Regions from separate parts of the Streptomyces sp. NPDC093795 genome, predicted to be linked through region 2. Evidence: riboswitches for the same ligand, from Rfam matches in the RefSeq annotation. Region 2 holds a riboswitch; each other region holds the start of a gene.
What was found. Region 2 has a riboswitch for cyclic di-AMP ahead of ACIRB7_RS23620 (transglycosylase family protein). Riboswitches for the same ligand answer to the same signal wherever they lie in the genome.
Positions count from the first base shown of each region.

Region 1: it holds a riboswitch for cyclic di-AMP, as region 2 does, so the genes downstream of both, ACIRB7_RS15560 (LysM peptidoglycan-binding domain-containing M23 family metallopeptidase) here and ACIRB7_RS23620 (transglycosylase family protein) in region 2, are expected to answer to the same signal.
Region 3: it holds a riboswitch for cyclic di-AMP, as region 2 does, so the genes downstream of both, ACIRB7_RS28080 (M23 family metallopeptidase) here and ACIRB7_RS23620 (transglycosylase family protein) in region 2, are expected to answer to the same signal.
Region 4: it holds a riboswitch for cyclic di-AMP, as region 2 does, so the genes downstream of both, ACIRB7_RS12530 (transglycosylase SLT domain-containing protein) here and ACIRB7_RS23620 (transglycosylase family protein) in region 2, are expected to answer to the same signal.

Region 1 is NZ_JBIWIO010000005.1:111,508-114,966, forward strand. Features, by position in the region: gene ACIRB7_RS15555 (SGNH/GDSL hydrolase family protein) at 1-618, opposite strand, end outside; gene ACIRB7_RS15560 (LysM peptidoglycan-binding domain-containing M23 family metallopeptidase) at 780-1,784, opposite strand; cyclic di-AMP (ydaO/yuaA leader) riboswitch at 1,789-1,977, opposite strand; gene ACIRB7_RS15565 (tyrosine-protein phosphatase) at 2,337-3,158, shown strand; gene ACIRB7_RS15570 (DUF6126 family protein) at 3,168-3,323, opposite strand; gene ACIRB7_RS15575 (helix-turn-helix domain-containing protein) at 3,376-3,459, opposite strand, start outside.
Region 2 is NZ_JBIWIO010000009.1:58,223-61,681, forward strand. Features, by position in the region: gene eno (phosphopyruvate hydratase) at 1-876, opposite strand, end outside; gene ACIRB7_RS23620 (transglycosylase family protein) at 1,238-1,969, opposite strand; cyclic di-AMP (ydaO/yuaA leader) riboswitch at 1,973-2,146, opposite strand; gene ACIRB7_RS23625 (transglycosylase family protein) at 2,405-3,459, opposite strand, start outside.
Region 3 is NZ_JBIWIO010000012.1:19,644-23,102, reverse strand. Features, by position in the region: gene ACIRB7_RS28085 (PP2C family protein-serine/threonine phosphatase) at 5-1,216, shown strand; cyclic di-AMP (ydaO/yuaA leader) riboswitch at 1,418-1,564, shown strand; gene ACIRB7_RS28080 (M23 family metallopeptidase) at 1,576-2,745, shown strand; gene ACIRB7_RS28075 (PrsW family intramembrane metalloprotease) at 2,770-3,459, opposite strand, start outside.
Region 4 is NZ_JBIWIO010000004.1:59,447-62,905, reverse strand. Features, by position in the region: gene ACIRB7_RS12535 (alpha/beta family hydrolase) at 49-1,353, shown strand; gene ACIRB7_RS12530 (transglycosylase SLT domain-containing protein) at 1,337-2,221, opposite strand; cyclic di-AMP (ydaO/yuaA leader) riboswitch at 2,226-2,409, opposite strand; gene ACIRB7_RS12525 (hypothetical protein) at 2,752-3,408, shown strand.

The DNA of each region.
Region 1 (3,459 bases), on a different contig from region 2:
CACCGGCAGGCCGAGGACCTGGGCGGCGCGGAGGGCGACCCGGGTGTGCCCCTCGGCGGAGAGGTGCAGCCGGTCGAGGTCCCAGGCCCGCCGGTCCTGCACGGACCTGAGGGACCACAGGTCGAGGACCGGGCAGTCGTAGCGGTCCGCGATGGCCCGGACGTGGGCGGTGTAGGTGGCGATCTTGCCGCGCAGGTGCCTGAGCACGGGCACGTCACGGGTGTCGAAGCCAGTGGTCACCATGACGGTGCCGACGGCGGAGGTCAGTTCGGCGACGGCCCGCTCGAAGCGCTCGGCCACGTCGTCGGGGTCGCTGCCGGGGCGGATGATGTCGTTGCCGCCGGCGCAGAAGGTCACCAGGTCGGGGGCGAGTTCCTTCGCCCGGGGGACCTGTTCCGCCACGATCTGGTCGAGGAGGCGCCCGCGTACGGCCAGGTTGGCGTAGCGGAAGGCGTCGTGCTCCGGCAGCTGGTCGGCGAGCAGGACCGCGAAGCGGTCCGCCCAGCCGACGTACGTCCCGCCGGGCCCGGGGTCTCCGACGCCCTCGGTGAAGCTGTCACCGATCGCCGCGTACGACCCGAATGCGTTCTTGTCTCTTGATCTCGAATCGTCTGCCACGGGAGCACATCCTTCCCTTTTGGATGTGACCTACGCGACCGTAAGGAGGGGTTGACGCCGGGTGATATATGCCACCGATAAAGAAATTGCCAAGCCGGAATAGATGGGGAAACGCCGGAGGCCCGGCACAGGAGTGCCGGGCCACGCGGGGTGTCGGTGCGTCAGATGGAGACGCCGTGCTGGCGGAGGTAGCCCAGCGGGTCGATGTCGGAGCCGTAGCTCGGCGAGGTGCGGATCTCGAAGTGCAGGTGCGGGCCGGTGGAGTTGCCGGTGGAGCCGGAGAGGCCGATCTGCTGGCCGCCGGTGACGGTCTGGCCGGACGAGATGGAGAGGGAGGAGAGGTGGGCGTACTGCGAGTAGCTGCCGTCGGCGTGCTGGATGACGACCTCGTTGCCGTAGGCGCCGCTCCAGCCGGCCGAGACCACGTTGCCGGCGCCGACGGCGCGGACGGTGGTGCCGGAGGAGGCGATGAAGTCGACACCGGTGTGGTAACCGGAGGACCACATGGAGCCGGAGGCGCGGTACGGGGTGGAGATGCCGCCGCTGACCGGGGCGACCCAGCCGGACGCGGAGGTCGAGGCGCCCGTCGACTCCTGCGCGGAGGAGGACGAGCCGGCGTCCGAGGACGGGGCGGTGGTGGCCGGGGCGGCGGCGCGCTCGCTGCCCCGGGAGGCGCGCGGGGTGTCGCCGTTCTTCGAGGAGGTCTCGGCGGACGGCTCCGGGGCGCTCTTGGGGGCGGCCGCCCGGGGCGCGGCGCTCTTCGGAGCGGAGGCCTTGGCGGTGCTCTTGGCGCCGAGCGTGAGCTTCATGCCGGGCAGGATGAGCGAGGGGTCCTCGCCGACGACCTGGCGGTTGTCGGAGTACAGCTTCTGCCAGCCGCCGGCGACGTGGTGGTCGGCGGCGATCTTCGACAGGTAGTCGCCGCGCACGACGGAGTACGTCTTCGGTGCGGCCTTGGCGGCGGGCGCGGCCTTGGCGGCGGCGAGGGCCTCCACCTGGGCGGCGGCGGTGACGGCCTGGCTGGGGGCGGCAGTCTGCTCGGCGGCGTGGGCCCCGGTGGCGCCGAAGAGCGGGAGGGCGACGACGGCGCCTCCCGTACCGGCGGCGGCGATTCCGCGGGTCAGTCGGTTGGTCTTGGTACGGCGGTGCTTACCCGTCGCGGGCATGGCGAATTCCTCTCCGGCGCCTACGAGGTGAGCTGTCGGGTTCGGACTGGAGATGCCCGGCCGCGTTCTCACGCGGCTTCACCCCAAGCCGTCCTGCGTCGCGGGACCGGCGTACTTCCTGGGTCCCCCGCTCCTGCCACACATGGGATGAGTGGGAATTCCGGACGGTGGCAGGATTCGGCGGTCCGACCGGATTGACGGTGACGCTAGACGAGGGGGTCGGCACGGACAAGCCGCTGATTTCCACCGGCTTTCCCCGCCACGTCTTCCGGCCGGAATTCCGGTCACCCTCTGTGGATGACGGTCCTTCGATGTCCCTTTTCCGTACGGCAATTGGTTCCGGCCGTCGGCCACGATCCGTCACTTCTATGACGCTGCTCACGCGCCGATGCCCATCTCGCCCGCAAACAGGGCGCGTTATACGTAAGGCCTCAATTCGGACAGATCACCCATTCCCGTCCAGGGGGGTGCGCCGACACCCTCCCGCCTGGATGATTGCCCCAGGAACCGATCTCGCTTCGGGCACCCGAACGTCGACCACCAGGAGCACCCGTGACGCAGCAGCTGCCGCAGGTCCCGCCCATCGAAATGACCGAACCCGAGCTGGCCGAGGTCCGCAACTTCCGGGACGTGGGCGGCCTGCCGACGACGGACGGCCGGGCCGTCCGCACCGGGCGCCTCTTCCGCAGCGGCCACCTCGCCCACGCGACGGCGGCGGACGCCGCCTTCCTCGACTCGCTGGGACTGCACACCGTGTTCGACTTCCGGAACATGGCCGACCGGAAGGTCGAGGGTCCCGACGTCGAGCTGCCCGGCGTACGGAACGTGAACATACCGCTCAACGATCCGGCGGAGGGCAAGGAGTTCTGGAAGCTGGTGCGCGGCGGCGACATAACCCAGCTGCGCGAGATCCTCGGTGACGGCAAGGCGGCCGCCAACATGTCCGACTCGTACCGGAAGATGGTGATCGAGCGGACCGCGGAGCACAGCCGGATCCTGCACGCCATGGCTGAGGACAGCCTCCCCGCCCTGATGCACTGCGCGGCCGGCAAGGACCGCGCCGGGCTCTCCATAGCGATCACCCTGCTCGCCCTCGGGGTCGAGCGGGCGGCGATCGAGGCCGACTACGTGAAGTCGAACGACCCGCACCGCCGCTACAAGGTGCGCCGCAGCTCCACCGCCCCGGACGCCATGTCGCCCGAGGTGATGGAGCTGCTGAGCCCGCTCTTCGACGCGCGGGTGGAGTACCTGCGGGGGGCCTTCGAGACGATCGAGGCGACCTGGGGCTCGGTGGACGCCTACCTCGCGACGGGCCTGAAGCTGGCCCCGGAGACCCGCGAGCGCCTGCGGGAGCGCCTGCTCACCGAGGTGTGAGTCCGCCGCCTACCGGTTCTGGCCACCCAGCGCGAAGAGCAGGTAGAGGAAACCGGCGAAGAGGTGGCCGGCGACCAGGTAGGCGAAGAGGCGCAGGACCAGCCCCTTGGGGAACTTGCCCTCCCCACGCTCCTCACCGGTGACCGGTCGTGACTTGTCGGACATGTCGGTCCTCTCGAAGGAATGAAGAGCCACAGGGAAGGATGCCCCACGGGGCTCAGCGCCGGTGCGGGGTCCCGTCGCCGAGGCACAGCTCGGCCGCGGGACTCTGCATCAGGGTGTGGACGAACAGCAGCTCCGC
Region 2 (3,459 bases):
GTCCCAGTCGTCCTCGTACAGCGGGTCCTCGATGGAGACCAGCGGGTACGCGGAGACGAGCTCCTCGTAGTACTCGGTCATCTCGGCGGCCGAGCGGGACTTGCCCTCGAACTCGTACGAGCCGTCCTTGTAGAACTCGGACGCGGCCACGTCGAGCGCGAGCGCGACGTCGGTGCCCGGGGTGTAGCCGGCCTCCTTGATGGCCTCGATGATGAGGTCGAGGGCGGCGCGGTTCGACTCCAGGTTCGGGGCGAAGCCGCCCTCGTCGCCGAGGCCGGTGGAGAGGCCCTTGCGCTTCAGCACGCCCTTGAGCGTGTGGTAGATCTCCGCACCCCAGCGAAGGGCCTCGGAGAAGGACTCCGCGCCGATCGGGGCGATCATGAACTCCTGGATGTCCACGTTGGAGTCGGCGTGCGACCCACCGTTGAGGATGTTCATCATCGGAACGGGCAGCAGGTGCGCGTTCGGGCCGCCGAGGTAGCGGAAGAGCGGGAGGTCCGAGGCCTCGGAGGCGGCGTGGGCCACGGCGAGCGAGACGCCGAGGATGGCGTTCGCGCCGAGCGAGCCCTTGTTCTCGGTGGCGTCCAGGTCGAACATGGCCTGGTCGATCAGGCGCTGCTCGGTGGCGTCGTAGCCGACGAGCTCCGGGCCGATCTGCTCGATGACGGCGAGGACGGCCTTCTCGACACCCTTGCCCATGTAGCGGTTGGGGTCACCGTCGCGAAGCTCGATGGCCTCGAAAGCACCGGTGGAGGCGCCGGACGGAACAGCAGCACGGCCGGTGCTGCCGTCGTCGAGGCCGACCTCGACCTCGACCGTGGGGTTGCCTCGGGAGTCCAGGATTTCCCGGGCTACGACGACGTCGATGGACGGCACGAGCATCTCCTTCTGGGATGTGACGCTGGATGTGACGCAAGGTCGGTGCAGGGGTCGCTCGGCCTTGCGACAAGAGCCTAACCGGCGCGGGGGCTCCGGCCAGCCGGGCGCCCGCCCCCTGGGACGAAAAAGGACCCAAGGGCATGCGTTTCGGGACGAAGGACATCAGATCTACTGGACGGTAACCGTCAGGTCGTTCCTCAGTCGTCCCTCGACGGGTGTGCCCGGACACAAGGAGCGGCCCGGAACGGACGGAACCCCGGTCGGGCGCGCACGGGGGACGGGCGCGCCGGACCGGGGTGGTCACCGCGGGAGGGTCGTGGGGCCGCGTGAGCCGCCGGACTCACGCGGACCGCCGGGCTCACTTCAGGTGAAGCTGCTGGCCCGGGTAGATGAGGTCGGCGTCGTCGACGATCTCGTCGTTCAGCTCGAAGAGCTGGGCCCAGCCGCCCTTGACGCCGTGCGCCTGGGCGATGGTGCTGAGGGTGTCGCCGGAGACGACCTTGTACTCGCCGTCACCCTTCTCGACCTTCTTGCCGGTCGGGGTGGTGACGGTCTTCTTGGCGGCCTGCGGCGCGGCCTCGCGCTGCGGGGCCTGCTCCTGCGGGGCCTGCTGCGTGGCCTTCTTCGGGGCCTGGCGCTGCTCGCTGCGGGTGGTCGGCTGCTCGGCCTTCCGCTCCTCCTGCTGCGGGGCGGACTCGGCGGAGCCGCCGTCGTAGGAGGCTCCGGAGAGGCCCACGCCACAGCTCGGCCAGGCGCCCTTGCCCTGGCCCGCGAGGACCTTCTCGGCGACGGCGATCTGCTGGGACTTCGACGCCTGGTTGGCGGTCGAGGCGTAGGCGGTGCCGCCGTACGCGGCCCAGGTGGAGGCCGAGAACTGGAGGCCGCCGTAGTAGCCGTTGCCCGTGTTGATGGACCAGTTGCCGCCGGACTCGCACTGGGCGACGCGGTCCCACTCGGAGGCCGTGGCGGCCGAGGCGGTGCCCGCGGTCAGCAGCGGGGCCGCGACGGCGACACCGGTGACGCCGACGAGCGTGGCGACCTGGGTGGCCTTGGAGGGACGGCGGTGTTTGCCCTTGCCGGAAAACAGCATGGAGATTCTCCTCACCGACGCCTGTGAGGTGAGCTGTCGGGTTCGGGCCGGAAAGTTGCCCGGCCGCGTGTCCTAGCACGCGGCTTCACCCCAAGCCGATCATCGGCCGTCTTTCTCAACGGCCGGGACCGGCACTTACCTTGGGTCCCCCACTCCTGCCTTCGGCGCTTACGCGACGACTGTTCCCATCGGCCGACGGCAGGATTCGGCGTTTCGGTCGACGGGGCCCGCGGTGGCGAGCGGTGACGACCGTAGACACAGACCCACCGGAAGTTCAAAGAGGCGTATTGCGGAAATATCGCCCCTACTTGGCTTCCGGAAGGTGGTGTTTGTGCAGGTGAGAGGTGACGGGGGCAAAGGTTACGGACGGGACACGCCAGTTGGGGTGAAGAGACTCATGTCTCACTTGCCCAGAACCGGACATTCCCGCCCGAATCACTTGGCCGTCGAAACCGGACCGTCCGTCAGATCGAGGCTCTGACCAGGGAGGATGAGATCCGGATCGATGCCCACCGTGCGCCGGTTGGCGTCGTAGAGGGCGGTCCAGCCTCCGGGGAGTTCGTTCGCCTGCGCGATGTCGGACAGGCTGTCGCCCGGCCGCACGGTGTACGCGCCCGAAGTGTCCTGACTGTCCGTTGCGCCCGAATCCTTCGCCGCGTCAACCGGCGTCGTGGCGAGAGGGCTTTCGGTCAGCTTGTTCTCGGATGAAGCATGTCTACCCGATTCAGGTGAAGTGTCCACCTTGCCGGTTTCCTCCGGTGCGGCATCGCCCCGGTGCTTGCCGGTGCCGGGCGTGGCCGACGACGCGTCACCTTCCGGAGTGCCGGGCGTTACGGACGAACCAGGCGTACCGGGCGTGACGGAGGCGTCAGGGGTGCCGGGCGTGACCGGGGTGACCGGGACGACCGGGTTGACCGGGACGACCGGCGCGGCCGGGTCGGTCGAGCCGCTCGGGGCGGTCGGGGTGGTCGAGCCGGTCGGTGCGGTGGGGCTCACCGGAGCGGTCGGCGAGACCGGGGCCGTCGGCGAGACGGGCCCGGTGGGCGGGGCCGGCGTGACGGGAGCGGTCGGCGTGACCGTGCCCGTCGCCCCCTTCGTGGTCTCCGGGGTCCCCGTGGAGGCCCCGGGCAGCCCCGCCGTACGGTTCGACTCGACGACCGGGCCCGTGGGGGTCTTCGGGACGGAGGTCGGGCCGGGGTCCACACCGGTGGCCGTGCCGTCGTTCGTCAGACCGGCGATCGGCGCGCAGGTGGCCCACTCGACGGAGCCCTTCGCGAGGGCCTTCTCGGCCACCGCGATCTGCTGGGCCCGGCTGGCCAGGTCGGCGCTGGGCGCGTACGCCAGGCCGCCGTTCCGCTCCCAGCTGTCCTGGGTGAACTGGAGCCCGCCGTACATGCCGTTGCCGAAGTTGGCGCTCCACTGACCGCCGGACTCGCACTCGGCGACGCGGTCCCAGGTGGCGGCGTCGGCCGCGGAGGCGGATCCGGCGG
Region 3 (3,459 bases), on a different contig from region 2:
ACAGGTGGGGCACCCCCTAGGAGCGGGCGGCGGTGGGCGGCGGGGCGGCGAGGGCCGTCGCCCGTACGGGCGTGCCCGGCGGTTCATCCGCGCGCTGCCGCCGCTGGTCATCGCCGGCGGGGTCGTGTTCGACCTACTGACACCGCCCGCGTACACCGCCGCGCCGCTCTTCTCCGCCGCCCCGCTGATCGCCGCGCCCTTCTTCTCCACCCTCACGACGCTCCTGACGGGGATCGCCGCCGTCCTCGCCTCCGTCGGGCTGCACCTCTACAACGGCACCGCCGACGAGGTCCCGACCCTGACCGAGACCCTGACCGTCGTCACCGTCTCCGCGCTCGCCCTTCTCGTCAGCCGGGTCGTGCGCAGGAGCGGGGAACGGCTCGCCTCTGCGCGGGTCATCGCGGAGACCGCGCAGAAGGCCGTGCTGCCGACGCCGGCCGAGCGGATCGGCGGACTGCAGTGCGCGGCCCGTTACGAGGCGGCGCAGGCGGACGCGTTCATCGGCGGCGACCTGTTCGCCGTCCAGGACACCCCCTACGGGGTACGGCTCGTGGTCGGGGACGTCCGGGGTAAGGGGATGGAGGCGGTCGAGGCCGTGGCCGTCGTCATCGGGGCCTTCCGGGAGGCGGCCGAGCAGGAGCGGAGCCTGGAGGGCGTGGCGCAGCGCCTGGAACGGGCGCTGGCCCGCGAGGGCACCCGCAGGGACGGGCTCGACGCCTTCGAGGGGTTCACCACCGCGGTCCTGGCCGAGATCCCGCGCGGCGACGGGAGCGGCACCTTCGACGGTTTCGTACGGGTCGTCAACCGCGGGCATCCGCCGCCGCTGATGCTGTACGCGGACGGGCGCCTGGACACGCTGGAGCCGACCGAACCGGCGCTGCCGCTCGGCATGGGTGATCTGGCGGTGTGGCCGGACCGGGCCGAGGGGCGGCCGTACCCGCCGGGCGCGACGCTGCTCTTCTACACCGACGGCCTCTCGGAGGCCCGGAACGCGGCGGGAGTCTTCTACGACCCGGGCGCGCGCCTCGCCGGGCGGATCTTCCCGGGGCCCGAGGAACTGCTGGACGCGCTGGTGGACGACGTACGGCTGCACACGGGCGGCGGGGCGACGGACGACATGGCGCTGCTCGCGCTGAGCCGTCCGGCGACGGGGCAGCCGGAGCGGCGCCGCACGATGCCGGTGGTGCCGCCGGGCGGCCCCGGTCACCGGCCGTAGTCGAGAGGTGTCGCTGCGATAACAATTGACATAACGTCAGATCGCGGGGGTTTGGGCGGCGCCTGCTGAAGGGCGGTCAACTCGGACCATTCCCTACCAATTCAATGAATGATCAAGAGGAACGGCTTGGAATCGGGACCCTCCGTCTATTAACGTTCGATAACGCAGCGCGGTCGTCCCAGCCGCCGCAAGAGGCGGCACCGTGCGCACGCGCCGAATCCTGAAAAGGAACCGGGGAACCACCAATTGGGGTGAATCGGGCCCTTCGCACCTGTGCGACCGTGCCCGTAGGAGACCTTCCTGCTCCGAACCCGTCAGCTAACCCGGTAGGCGAGAAGGAAGGAAAGGAGCGCCCCTTCGTGGCGTCCAACACCCCTGCCCCCGAGGCTCCCTTCGACGCCTTCGGTGGTGGTGCGGGTCCCGCCGCGCCGGGCACCGAGTGGAACCCCACCGAGGATTCCCTCCGCGCCCAGAGCCGCTCCGGCGGCCGGCACCGGGTCGTCAAGCAGCGTTCCAACTTCGCCCGTTCCTCCACCGTCCTCGGTGTCGGTGTCATCGCGGCCGTCGGCGCGGGCGGCCTCGCCACCGCGCAGGAGAAGCCTCCGGTGGCCATCTCCTTGCCGGACCTCCCGGACCTAAACCTGCCCGACGCCCACGACCTCCCCGGCGTCGGCGCCCTCCTCCCGGACGCGGACGACGCGGGTACGGGCTCGGCCTCGGGCGCCGGCGACGACATGGCGGCCGCCGGCGCGGCCCGCTCCAACCCGAACCCGCTCACCGCCGCCACGTACACCACCCTCGACAACGAGCAGGCCGGGAAGACCGAGCAGGCGGGGACGGCCGAGCAGGCCACGAGGACGGCGGCCGGCACCGCCGACGCGGGCGAGGCCCTGCGCGCCCGCATCCTCCAGCAGGCCGAGCAGCAGCAGGCGTCCGCGGACGCCGCGGAGAAGGCCGCGGCGGAGAAGGCGGCCGCCGAGAAGGCGGCGGCGGAGGCCGCGGCCAAGGCCGAGGCCGCGGAGAAGGCGGCCGCCGAGGCGAAGGCGAAGGCCGAGGCGGAGGCCAAGGCCAAGGCGGAGGAGGAAGCACGGGCGAAGGCCGAGGCCGAGCGCCTCGCGCAGCTCGCCGCGAGCTACTCGATGCCGCTCTCCTCGTACTCCGTCAGCGCCACCTACATGCAGTCCGGCTCGATGTGGTCCTCCGGTCACCACACGGGCCTCGACTTCGCCGCCCCCACCGGCACCCCGCTCAAGGCGGTCCACGGCGCCACCGTGAAGTCGGCGGGCTGGTCCGGCTCGTACGGCTACCGGATCGTCCTGGAGCTGGAGGACGGCACCGAGGTCTGGTACTGCCACCTATCGTCCATGACGGTCGGCGTCGGCCAGACCGTGGGCACCGGCGAGACGATCGGCCGCGTCGGCGCCACCGGCAACGTCACGGGCGCCCACCTCCACATGGAGGTGCACACGCCCGGCGGCACCGGCATCGACCCGGCGGAGTGGCTCCGCTCGAAGGGCCTGACGGTCTGAGGCCCGAGAGCCGAGAACTTCGGCTCAGCTCCGGTACGGGTTGTAGCCGTCGTAGTCCAGGTACTGCGGCGGCGACCAGGCCCGGCCCGTGGCCCTGGCCGCGTAGGTGAGCGCGGGCGAGGCGACCTCGCGGCGCTGCCACAGGTGGTGGAGCAGCTCCTGCTCGCGGGCCGGGAAGTCGGGTCCTGCCGTGCCGCGCCGGGCCCGGTCCCTGAGGAACGCCAGGGTCGTCGCGAAGGACTCGTACTCGCCCACCGCCCGCGCGGCCGGCGGGCCGTACGTCCGGGCCGCGAACGAACGGGCCAGCTGACGGGCCCGCATCGAGGAGAGCGCCAGCGGCTCGGCGGGGGAGAGCCAGCCGGCCGCCGCGTACGCCGGGAGCTCCCCGGATATCGTGCGCAGCTCCCGCTGCCGGCTCCACACCGCGAGCCAGGTCAGCAGGCCGAAGGCCGGGACCATGAGCGCCCCGTACACCGCGAAGAAGGCCCAGGGCCCGCCGAAGGTGGCCGAGCCGTTCCAGGCGGCGTGCAGGCCCATCGCGAGCAGCAGCCCCGCGAGCGGCAGCAGCACCTTCCGGAGGCGTTTCCCGCGCGGGGCGAGCGCGGCGAAGCCGAAGCCGATGCCGGTGAGCACGGTGAACAGCGGATGCGCGAACGGAGACATCACGACCCGTACGAAGAAGGTCGCGGCGGTCACCGAACCGAGCCCTGAGGT
Region 4 (3,459 bases), on a different contig from region 2:
CGGGCCCGGGGACGGGCCCGGAGCCGCGCAGGCGGAAGGACGGCGGCCATGTACTTCAACGACCGGATCGACGCGGGCCGGCAGCTCGCCACCCGGCTCGGCCACTTCAAGGGCCAGGACGTCGTGGTGCTCGGTCTCCCGCGTGGCGGTGTGCCGGTGGCCGCCGAGGTCGCCGACGCCCTCGACGCGCCGCTCGACATCTGTCTCGTACGGAAGCTGGGACTGCCCCGGCAGCCGGAGCTCGCGATGGGCGCGCTCGGCGAGGGCGGGGTACGGGTGGTCAACGAGCGGGTGATGCGCGAGACCGGGGCGGACGCGCGCGATCTCGCCGCCGTGGAGCAGCGCGAACACGCCGAGCTCGACCACAGGGCCCGGCGCTACCGGGGCAGCAGACCCTCCGTGCCCCTCGACGGGCGGACGGTCCTCGTCGTCGACGACGGCCTCGCGACCGGGGCCACGGCCCTGGCGGCCTGCCGGGTCGTACGCGCCCGGGGCGCCGCCCGGATCGTCCTCGCGGTGCCGGTCGCGCCACCGGGATGGACGGCCCGGCTCGGCGGCGAGGCCGACGAGACCGTGAGCGTCCACACGCCGGAGCTGTTCTACGCGATCGGTCAGTTCTACCGGGACTTCGCGCAGACCCCCGACGCCGAGGTCATCGCCTGCCTGGACCGGAACCGGGCCACGCGTGGGCCGGTCGTCCACGCGGAGGACGTACGGATTCCCGCCGCCGGAGCCACGCTCACAGGACGGCTCGCGCTGCCCGAGAACGCCGCCGGCATCGTCCTGTTCGCCCACGGCAGCGGCAGCAGCCGGCACAGCCCCCGTAACCGGGCGGTCGCGACGGCACTCAACGGCGCGGGACTCGGGACGCTCCTCTTCGACCTGCTCACCGAGGCCGAGGCGGGGGACAGGGCCCGCGTCTTCGACACCCCGCTGCTCGCCGGCCGCCTCGCCGAGGCCACGGACTGGCTCGCCGGCCGGCCCGGGAGCGGCGGCCTCCCCCTCGGATACTTCGGGGCGAGCACGGGAGCCGCCGCCGCGCTGTGGGCGGCGGCCGATCCCGCGTCCTCCGTGGCCGCCGTCGTCTCCCGCGGTGGCCGGCCCGACCTCGCGGCCGACCACCTGGCCCAGGTCAGGGCCCCGACGCTGCTCGTGGTGGGAGGCAGGGACGAACTGGTCCTCGACCTCAACCGGCGGGCCGGGGCCCGGCTGCGCTGCGAGAACCGGCTCGCCGTCGTGGAGGGCGCCACCCATCTGTTCGAGGAGCCGGGTGCCCTGGAGCAGGTGGCGGAACTCGCCGGCTCCTGGTTCACCCGGCACTTCGGGACCAGCGGGATCAGTACGGCCCGTTGACGTTGTCGATGGAGCCGTAGCGGTCGGCCGCGTAGTTGCAGGCGGCGGTGATGTTGGCGACCGGGTCGAACAGGTCCGTGGACGTGCCCGGCACGTGGTACGCGTCGAAGGTCGGCTGGATCACCTGGAGGAGGCCCTTCGAGGGCGTTCCGGCGACCGCGTTGGAGTCCCAGAGGTTGATGGCCTGGGGGTTGCCGGACGACTCGCGCATGATGTTGCGGAGGATCCCGTCGTAGGAACCGGGGATGCCGCGCTGGGACATGATGTCCAGCGACTCCCGGATCCAGCCGTCGAGGTTGTTCGCGTACTGGGCGGCGGCGGCCGGGGCGGCCTGGACGGGAGCGGCGGCGGGAGCGGCCTGCGCCGCGGAGGCGCCCGTGTCCTTGGCGACGGCCGGGGCGGCGGGGCGGCGCTCGGAGCGGCTCGCCCGATCGGCCGAACCGGTCTTCTTCGCCTTCGCGGGAGCGGCCTTCGCGGAATCCCGACCGAGCGTCAGTTCAAGGCCGGGACGAATAAGTGACGGGTTGTCACCCACCACGCTCTTGTTGGCCTGGTAAAGAGCCTTCCAGCCGCCCTGAATTCCCTTCTTCTGGGCGATCAGGGAAAGCGAGTCGCCGCTGACGACCGTGTAGGTGCGGGCGGCGGCCGGCGCGGTGGGGGCCTTGGCCGTGGCCGCCGCGGCGGCGGGAGCGGCGAGGGCGGCGGCGGGCCGGGCGGCGAGTTCCGGAGCTCCGGAAACGGGCGCGGCGCCGGCTGCGGCGGGGGCGATCAGCGGGAGGGCCAGGGCGGCTCCACCCGTTCCGACCAGCGCGATTCCACGCGAGACGGGGTGGCGTCGGGGGCGGCGGTGCTTACCGTGTGCAGGCATGACGGTTTCCTCTCCGGCGCCTTCGGGGTGAGCTGTCGGGTTCGGACTGGAGATGTCCGGCCGCGCGCACGCGGCTTCACCCCGAGCCGTTCCGGAATCCGGGCCGGCGTATTCGTGGGTCCCCCGCTCCTGCCGTCGGGTGAAAGGGAGGTATTTCGAGCGGTGGCAGGATTCGGCGATCCGCTCGAATGGAGGTGACCGTAGGCCAGTAATGCGACGGAGAACAAGATGGGTGGGGCGGCGGGCCCCGCGAAAGGATCACGGAATTCCCCGAATTCATGATCGACCGTTCTTCCGGCCCGCCGAACTTCCTTGCGCGGTGGGGCTCGCGGCGGCTCCGGAGGCGGGGGAGTTCCCGGGAAAGTGAGTCGCGTCACCAGGTGTTCAATGTCCGAAAATGCGCCTTAATTCGGTTAATAGGTAAGAGCGCCGGAAAGGCCCTATCGGCGGAAGGGGTACTCAAGGGCATAACGCGCAAACCCGACATTCGTGCTGAAGGATGGTGCCACCCCGACCGAGGAGCCGCCCGGATGTCCCCCTCCGCCTCCCTGATCAGCCCCGACGCCCTCGACCGTGAGGCCGCAGCGCTCTACGAGAGCGCCACCTGGCAGCGGATCGTCACGGACCTGACCGCCACGCCACCGCCCGCGGGCGCCCCCGTCCCCGTGCCGGACACAGCTCCGGACACGGCCCCGGACACGGCGCCGGGCACCGAGAGATGGCGGACTCTGCTCACCCTGCCCGTGGACCGGCTCGTCGCCGACGCGCTCGACGCACTGCCGCCGCCCCTGCCCGCCGAGCGCCGGCTCCCGGGCCGGATCGGAGCCGTACTCCCCGACAAACTGCACGCCTGGCGACGCGTCGGGCAGCCAGAACTGCGCCCCTCGGTCCACCTCGGCTACGCGCGCCTCGTCCTGACGGAGTGGGGTTGGCAGAACGCGCCGTACAAGCTGCGGGACGTCCGAGGAGCCCGATGCGTCTGCGGCGCCCTGCTCGCCGCTCATCGCCTCGGCTACGGCAGCGCGACGACGATGAACGAGGCCGCCGCCTGGATCATGGCCGAACTCCGGTCACGGGGCTGGCGGGAACTGATCGGGCCGTGGAACCGGGCACCCGGCCGCACCGCCGCCGACGCCCTCGCTCTCCTCGACGCCACGATCCACCGCGCCGCACACGCAGGCCGCTGACAGCCTTCCGCCGTGTGGACCACCGGCCGGGCTCGGCGGCGAGCTCGGCCG